One region of the Mesorhizobium sp. M1027 genome, then DNA from elsewhere that is predicted to be linked to it. Evidence: riboswitches for the same ligand, from Rfam matches in the RefSeq annotation. Region 1 holds a riboswitch; the other holds the start of a gene.
The links. A riboswitch is a leader RNA that binds a small molecule or an ion and turns the genes downstream of it on or off. The one in region 1 is predicted to bind thiamine pyrophosphate.
Positions count from the first base shown of each region.

Region 1 (4,288 bases):
CGACAGGTTGAACTGGTCCTCCCAGCGGAATTCGAAGCGCGCGCGGGAAAGGGCATCATCCCTGACTTTCGCCGCCGGATGACCTTTTGCCAGGTCGGCGGCATGGGCGGCTATCTTGTAGGTGATCACGCCGATCTTGACGTCGTTGCGGTCGGGGAGGCCGAGATGCTCCTTGGGCGTGACGTAGCAGAGCATGGCGGTGCCGAACCAACCGATCATCGCCGCGCCGATTCCTGAGGTGATGTGGTCGTAGCCCGGTGCGATGTCGGTCGTCAGCGGCCCAAGCGTATAGAAGGGCGCCTCGCCGCAGACTTCGAGCTGCTTGTCCATGTTCTCCTTGATCTTGTGCATGGGAACATGGCCCGGCCCCTCGATCATGACCTGGCAATCCTTGGCCCAGGCGATCTTTGTCAACTCGCCGAGCGTTTCCAGTTCGGCGAATTGTGCTGCGTCATTGGCGTCGGCGATCGAGCCGGGACGAAGGCCGTCGCCCAGCGAAAAGGACACGTCATAGCCGCGGCAAATGTCGCAGATCTCGGCGAAATGTTCGTAGAGGAAGCTTTCCCGGTGATGGTGCAGGCACCATTTGGCCATGATCGAGCCACCGCGCGAGACGATGCCAGTGACCCGGTCAACGGTCAGCGGGATGTAGTGCAGCCGCACGCCCGCATGGATGGTGAAATAGTCGACGCCCTGTTCGGCCTGCTCGATCAGCGTGTCGCGGTAGACCTCCCAGGTCAGATCCTCGGCGATGCCGCCAACCTTCTCGAGCGCCTGGTAGAGCGGCACCGTGCCGATCGGCACCGGCGAGTTGCGCACGATCCAGTCGCGGATGTTGTGGATGTTGCGGCCGGTCGACAGGTCCATCACCGTATCGGCGCCCCAGCGGATCGCCCACACCATCTTTTCGACCTCTTCGGCCATGGACGAGGTGACGGCGGAGTTACCGATATTGGCGTTGATCTTGACCAGGAAATTGCGACCGATGATCATCGGCTCGCTCTCGGGATGGTTGATGTTGGCGGGAATGATTGCGCGCCCGCGCGCCACCTCCTCTCGGACGAATTCCGGCGTCACGAAATCGGGCAGCGTCGCGCCGAAAGCCTCGCCGTCACGCTCAAGCTTGCCATGCAGGATCTCACGACCAAGGTTCTCGCGGATGGCGACGAACTCCATTTCGGGCGTGATGATGCCGGCGCGCGCATAGGCAAGCTGTGTCACCGCCTTGCCGGCCCTGGCCCTGAGTGGCCGGTTGCGAATGGGAAATTCTGGCGTCAGGCGTTCGCCCGTAGCGAACCCGTTGTCCTCCGGCCGGACATGGCGCCCGTCACAGGCCTCGACATCACCGCGCGCCAAAATCCATTCGTGGCGAAGTCGGGCTAGGCCTTTTTCGATGCTGGTTTCGCCAGCCGGGTCGGTATAGGGGCCGGACGGATCGTAGACGGTGACGGGCGGCTCGCCGGCCGTCGGATGGACGGAGATTTCGCGCATCGGCACCCTGATCTGTGGGTGGATGGTGCCGCGCTTGTGGATTTTCCGTGAGGCAGGCAGCGGTCCCGTTGAGACGGCTGGGGTGAGGGCATTCATCTTGAGGCTCCTTTGCTCATGCATTGGAGACCCAGTTCTGTGCCGGAAGGATGAAAAGACGCTTTGGTTGACCTGCCGAAACAGGACCTCGGGCGTAAACTCCCGCAAAGCGCTTGCACCGTCCCTACGCCAGTATGAACTGGATCAGGTTCAACGGGTCACTGCGCCGCGAAAGCCAGCAGTATCTCAGCCCCTTGCCGGGACCCCCCTGGTGAATGCCTCAGGTTGAACGGGCTGGCGTCGATTTGTCAAGCGCGTTCTGGCCGCGGCTGATCGTCGGGCGATCGTCTCGGCCAGGCGCAAGATCGGATGGAGCGTCGCCTGAGAATCGTCTGTTCCTCGATCAGCCTCGCTTATGCTCTGGAGCTTGTTCTCTCGCGCCCGAATTTCCGCGGGGATGGCTGAACGGAGGCGATCCATTTGCGATTTTCAAGTGCATCGGGCCACACCCCACAATCGATCAACAAGTTGAACACCTCCTCACCCGACTGGGCCTTCGAGTTCGGAAAACCCGGCCGGGTACTGCTGGATGGCAGGGTCCGTCACGCGGGCGGAAGGGATGTGGAAATGAAAGAGCTGCGGATCAAAACACATAATCAAGCGATGAATATCGCCTGCGCGATCATCCGGACCAGATCTGATATGAAACATCGTCCGGCCCCGAGATCGAGGCTCCAATCTCGTATAGCTTCATGCGACGTTCTCTTGGAGTGTTGCGGGATTGGTCCGCTCAACCGGAACTCAACCCTTTAATCGCGTTAGAATGAGCGTTCGAAACGCAGGATTCCGGCGACACCGCTCTTCTTGTTGGCGTTGGTCCAGTTCACGTTGGAAGCGTCCACCTTGCCGACGGCGAAGTTGCCGTAGCGGCTATAGTCGAGTTCCGCCGTAACTGTGAAATCTGGAAGAAACGCATAGGCGACGTTTGCAGCGACACCATGGTTCTTGAGCTGATCACCGGAGAGCTGAAGGTTGAACGAAGTTGTCTCGTTGAGCTTGTAAGTGGCGCCAGCCCAGAAAGCCCAGTTCCCACCCCAACTCTTATAGAAGCCGCGACCATGAGCGTCGATGGCGTTCGTGGAGTCGTCGTTGAGCTTGCCGTTGGAACCGTAGCCGAGCATTCCGAACAGCAACAGTTCGTTGGTGACATTGATGTCGACACGGACCTTGGCGGCCACCGATTCGTAGTTGCTATCATAAGCGGCAACGCCGGTGATCGCGCCCCAGCCATGTGTGTATTTCAAGCCGCCGACTACGTGCGGAGAGTAGCTGTCGATTGTGCCGACCACGCCCGAGCCTTCTTCGAGCGAAACCACGGCCGAAAAGCCGTTCCCGGCGTCGAAGTAGTACTGAACCACATTGGTATCGAAAGCGCCGTACGGAACCGGCGTCTGGTTGAGTACGTCAACCGCGCCGCCAATAAACATGTCGAAGGCCGACCAGTCCTTACCAACTCGGAGGCCACCAAGCTGAATCCAGGCGAAAGTCAAGGTGCTGTCTCTGTTGAAGGCATAGGACCGAGAACTGTCCGAAACCGAAGTGTGGCGGTTACCGAAGTTCATGCGGGTTTCGGTGTAGGTCTTCAACGTGCCGAGTTCGGTCTCCTGGCCGGTCCAAGTTTTCAATGTGAAGCGCGTGTTGTTTTGCCATGTGTCCTGATGCTCACCAGTCCTCACATCCGAGGTTCTTGCGTGGTCAAACAATCCGACATGGCGCAAGCCGATGTCGTAACGGACATAGCCGCCGATGCGCAGGCAGGTCTCAGTGCCTGAAATGTAGACGTAGCCCGAGCCGTAAACGTCGCAGATTTTAACGTACTCAGTCGGGTCAGGCTCGGCAACGGCGGTCACGGCGCGAGCGTCGGAAACGGCAATCAGTGCCGCAGTTGAGCCGAGGAGGAGGCTCCTAATGTTCATTGTTGATCTCCGTTCAAAGAGTAAAAGGAATGGACGTCAGTGAATGAATTTTTGCTAAGGAACCAGTCGATAACGATGCGCATTGAGTGAATTTTTGAGCAGTTTTGATGCTCTCGTCATGCCAGATGTTCATGAGAAATTGAGAATATGATTGGGTATTATTGTTACAGATATGCAATTGTTATTACAAATATAATTATTGCCGAAACGACGGCATTCAACATTTCTGTACAAACCATCACCGGTCATCTCCGCTAGTTGTGGGCGGGCCGTCACAAAGGCTTCTATTGCAAATGACGTGCCATCCTGACGACGCAGCTGCGGCTTGAAGCTCAAGTGTGCCGGCGGACCTTGCTTCGCTCTTCCTTCCTTTCTGCCTTGCGGATCAATCCAAGCACGAACGGCAAACGTTTCGGCTACGGTTCGTCTGTTCGCTTCGCGACAGTTTCGTTCAATGGCGACAGCTTTGTTTGCTGTGAGCCCCGACGTTGAGACATCATGCGGCGGGCGCCGCTCGGTACGACGCCGCCATTTTGGCGAGCGCGATGGTCGGTAACCACGCGCTGAACGCGCAGCTTTGCCTTCACCACGGAGTCAGTAGGCGCGCCAGCCTTGGCATTGCGGTGGACTGACGGTCGCGTCGAGCAGGCTCTCGTCCTGATAGACGGCGCGCCACAGCTAATGCTTCTTGCCAGCAATTCACAAAACGAGCTCATCGAGATGCCAGAGATCACCATGGGGCTGCGCTAGCTGGCGAGCAAAGTCTGGTCCCAACGCGGTGTTAT
Region 1 is NZ_JAMYMW010000016.1:35,574-39,861, reverse strand. It holds gene thiC (phosphomethylpyrimidine synthase ThiC) at 1-1,587, opposite strand, end outside; TPP riboswitch at 1,691-1,807, opposite strand; gene NKH50_RS26185 (porin) at 2,346-3,503, opposite strand.

Region 2 (4,288 bases), on a different contig from region 1:
GGCGATCTCCAGATTGGTGCCGAGCCGCACCGTGCCTGCGTCTGGCTTCAATTCGCCGGTCAGCATCTTCAACAGTGTCGTCTTGCCGGCGCCGTTCGGCCCGACCAGGCCGACGCGATCGCCGCGCTGGATGCGGGTCGAGAATCCCTTGACCACGGTCAGATCGCCAAAGCTCTTCTCGATGTTCTTGGCTTCGATCACCAGCTTGCCGGATTCGGCGGCGTCGCTGGCTGTCATCGTCGCCGCACCCTCGGCGCCGCGATGACCGCGAAAGCGCTGGCGCATGGTCTGCAACTCACCGAGCCGGCGCATGTTGCGCTTGCGCCGCGCTGTCACGCCATAGCGCAGCCAGTGCTCCTCGCGCACGATCTGGCGACCGAGCTTGTGCTGCTCGCGCTCTTCCTCCTCCAGCACCGTGTCGCGCCATTCCTCGAAATAGCCAAAGCCCTTGTCGAGACGGCGGGTCTGGCCGCGGTCGAGCCAGATTGTGGCGCGTGACACGCGCTCGAGAAAACGGCGGTCATGCGAGATGACGACCAGTGCCGAGGAGGTGCGGGCAAGCTCCTCCTCCAGCCATTCGATGACCGACAGGTCAAGATGGTTTGTCGGCTCATCGAGGAGGAGAATATCGGGCTCCGGCGCCATGACGCGGGCGAGTGCCGCACGCCTCGCCTCGCCGCCGGAGAGGTCGTTCGGCCGTTCTTCGCCGGTCAGGCCGAGATGCTCCATCAGATAGGTGGCGCGATAGGGATCGTCGGCGGGCCCGAGCCCCGCCTCGACATAGGCGCGGACGGTCGCAAAACCGTCCATGTCGGGCATTTGCGGCAAGTAGCGCACGGTTGCCGAAGGCTGGCGGAAGACTTCACCGTCCTGCGGCTCGATCAGCCCGGCGGCGATCTTGAGCAGCGTCGACTTGCCCGAACCGTTGCGGCCGACCAGGGCGATCTTGTCGCCAGCTGAGGCCGTCAGGGCGGCACCGTCGAGCAGCGGCGTGCCGCCAAAGGTCAGCTTTATCCCGTCGAGATTGAGAAGTGGCGGCGCCATGTCAGCTTTCTGGGCTCAGCTTTCCGGAAGAGGGTGGGGATGCGCGAGCAGCAGCGCGCGGCCGCTGGCCAGCGCGATTTCCAGCCGGCCCCTGACCTCGTTGGAAATGGTCAGCGACGAGCCGAACGCAACCTCGACATGGTCGAGCGGCCATTTGGCACCGGTGACGCTCAGGCCGGCGAGATCGGAGAAGCCGAGCACCGAAAACAGCGTGCCGTCGGCATAGTCGAAGCCAGCCTTTCCGGGCAGCAAGGGAATGCCTTCCTGTGCGCCGCTGGTCAAAAGCACGTCCGTCCCGCCTTCCGCCAGCCGGACGCTCAACGCCAGATGCAGGAAGATGTGGTCGGTGCGTTTACCGCCGAAGGCACCTGCGAGCACAAGGCTGGTCGCACCGCGTTCGAGCGCGGCAGCGATAGCGAGTTCACCGTCGGTCTTGTCCTTTTCGGCGGGAAACACCTGCCGTGGCACGGCGGCCAGATCCTCCGGCAACTCGGCAGGCACGGAATCGAAATCGCCGACCCAGAGTTCCGGCCACAGGCCCAGCATACGGGCATGGCCGATGCCGGCATCGGCAGCGATGACGCGCGAGCCTTCGACCTGGCGGTCGAGCAGCGGCGTGCGGATGAGATCGCCGCCAAGCAGGATGGTGAATTTGCTCATATCTCGTGGCCCTTACCAGCCCTGCCCCAGAAACGGAAGAATGAAACGGAAGATGAAACGGCAGACGACACGGAAGGCTGGGCTTTGGATGCCCGGCAAACTTCCGCTTGCGCGGCACTTCGGCCGGGCCTATGTGTCGAAACGCTCTAACGGGGTGCCGGACGCGATCTTCGCGGACCGGCTGAGAGGCAAGACTGCCAACCCGCTGAACCTGATCCGGTTTGTACCGGCGGAGGGATTAGACGCTTCGGACAGCCCGGCGCCTCAATTCCTTTCAATGCGAACGAAGGAGGCGCCGATGCGCAGTTTTTTCCACTCTCTTGTCCCGATTGTCCTGCTTGCGGCGTCCGCGCTCACCCTGCCAGGGCAGGCATCGGCACAGGATAGACTGACCGTCTATACCTATGAAAGCTTCACCGCCGATTGGGGTCCGGGACCGGCAGTGAAGAAGGCCTTCGAGGCCGAATGCAGTTGCGTCGTTGAATTCGTCTCGGTCGCTGACGGCGTGGCGCTGCTCAACCGTGTGAAGCTGGAAGGGGCCGCCACCAAGGCCGATATCGTGCTTGGCCTCGATACCAATTTAACCGCCGACGCCAAGGCAACCGGCCTGTTTTCGCCGCATGGCGCCATATCGGATGTCATCGTGCCGGGCGGCTGGCGCGACGATATTTTCGTGCCCTTCGACTATGGCTATTTCGCCGTCGTCTACGATACCGAAAAACTGAAGAACCCGCCGAAGAGCCTCAGGGAATTGGTCGAGGGCGATGCCGGAGAGAAGATCGTCATCCAGGACCCGCGCACCTCGACGCCGGGCCTTGGCCTGCTGTTGTGGGTCAAGTCGGTCTATGGCGACAAGGCGCCCGAAGCCTGGGCCAAGCTCAAGGCAAAGGTGCTGACGGTGACGCCAGGCTGGAGCGAGGCCTACGGCCTGTTCACCAAGGGCGAGGCGCCGATGGTGCTGTCGTATACCACGTCGCCGGCCTACCACATGGTCGCCGAAAACACCGAGCGCTACCAGGCGGCGTCCTTCGAGGAAGGCGAATACCTGCAGATCGAAGTTGCGGGGATCACCACCAAGGGCGCGAAGAACCCGCTGGCGGAAAAGTTCATCGCCTTCATGACCGGACCGAAATTCCAGGATGTCATTCCCGGAACCAACTGGATGTTCCCGGCCGGCAAGACCGACAAGCCGCTCAATCCGGCGTTCGACAAGCTTGTCAAACCGACCAAAACCTTGCTGTTCAGCCCGGAGGAAGTCGCGGCCCACCGCAAGGCCTGGGTCGATGAGTGGCTTGCGGCGATGAGCAAGTAGCTTTGGCCGATTGATCGAAGATGATCGCTCTACGGCGCCCCCCTCTGTCCTGCCGGACATCTCCCCCACAAGGGGGGAGATCGGACGGCACGGCGGCTTTCGCCAGTCGCCGATGTTGCTGGAATGAGCGGAGCGCTGAAACTGCCAATCTCACCCCTTGTGGGGGAGATGTCCGGCAGGACAGAGGGGGGCGCGAAGGAACGCAATCCTCACTAAGAATCTCGAATCTGGTGGTCTAGCGTGCAACGCGCACCATCATCTGACTCCCGCATCACCGCCGGCATCCTCGCGCTTGCGGCAATAGCACTTCTGCTCGGCGGAGCATTTGCAGGGCTGATCATCGAAGGCGCGAGCGACCCGTCCGGCGTCGCCTCCGCCTTCGATTCGTATCTCTTGCGTATCGTCCGTTTCACGCTCTGGCAGGCTCTGTTGTCGACCCTGCTCTCCGTCGCGCCAGCGCTGGTCGTCGCGCGTGCCCTGTCGCGGCATCCACAGTTTTTCGGGCGAGGCTTTATCCTGCAGCTTTTCGCCGTGCCACTGGCGCTGCCGGCCATTGTTGCCGCACTCGGTGTCTTGGCACTCTATGGCCGCGCCGGCTATTTCGCCGGCATGCTCGGCGCGATTGGCGGCCAGAGCTGGCCCGGCATCTATGGCCTGTCGGGCATACTCGTCGCCCATGTCTTCTTCAACCTGCCGCTGGCGACGCGGCTGTTCCTGGAGGCGTTGCAGACCGTGCCGGCCGACCAATGGCGGCTGGCGAGCCAGCTTGGCATAGGTGCTGCGCCGGCCTTCCGGCTGATCGAATGGCCGCCGCTGCGTGCGGCCTTGCCGGGCGTTGCCGGGCTCGTTTTCATGCTGTGCATCACCTCCTTCACCATCGTGCTTACGCTCGGCGGCGGACCCAGCGCGACGACGCTGGAGGTTGCCATCTACCAGGCGCTGCGTTTCGACTTCGACCCGGCGCGCGCCGTGACGCTGACCCTGCTGCAGATTGCCCTGACCTTCGTCGTCGTGCTGGCCTTGACACGGCTCGGCGCCAATATGACCGGCGACGCCAATCTGCCGGTGGCGCCGCGCCGGTATTTTTCAGCCGGTGCGGCCGAGACCGTGCTGAACGCGCTGGTGATCGGGCTGGCACTGTTATTTGTCGCCGGGCCGATGGCGGCCACGCTGGCGGCCGGGCTTGGCGCCGATCTCGGCCGCCTTGCCGGCGAGAGCGCGGTGCGGCAAGCGACGGCGACCAGTGCCGTGCTGTCCGTCTTATCGGCGCTG
Region 2 is NZ_JAMYMW010000002.1:512,433-516,720, forward strand. It holds gene NKH50_RS07055 (ABC-F family ATP-binding cassette domain-containing protein) at 1-1,044, opposite strand, end outside; gene NKH50_RS07060 (thiamine diphosphokinase) at 1,060-1,704, opposite strand; TPP riboswitch at 1,845-1,959, shown strand; gene thiB (thiamine ABC transporter substrate binding subunit) at 2,003-3,016, shown strand; gene thiP (thiamine/thiamine pyrophosphate ABC transporter permease) at 3,257-4,288, shown strand, end outside.
Region 2: it holds a riboswitch for thiamine pyrophosphate, as region 1 does, so the genes downstream of both, thiB (thiamine ABC transporter substrate binding subunit) here and thiC (phosphomethylpyrimidine synthase ThiC) in region 1, are expected to answer to the same signal.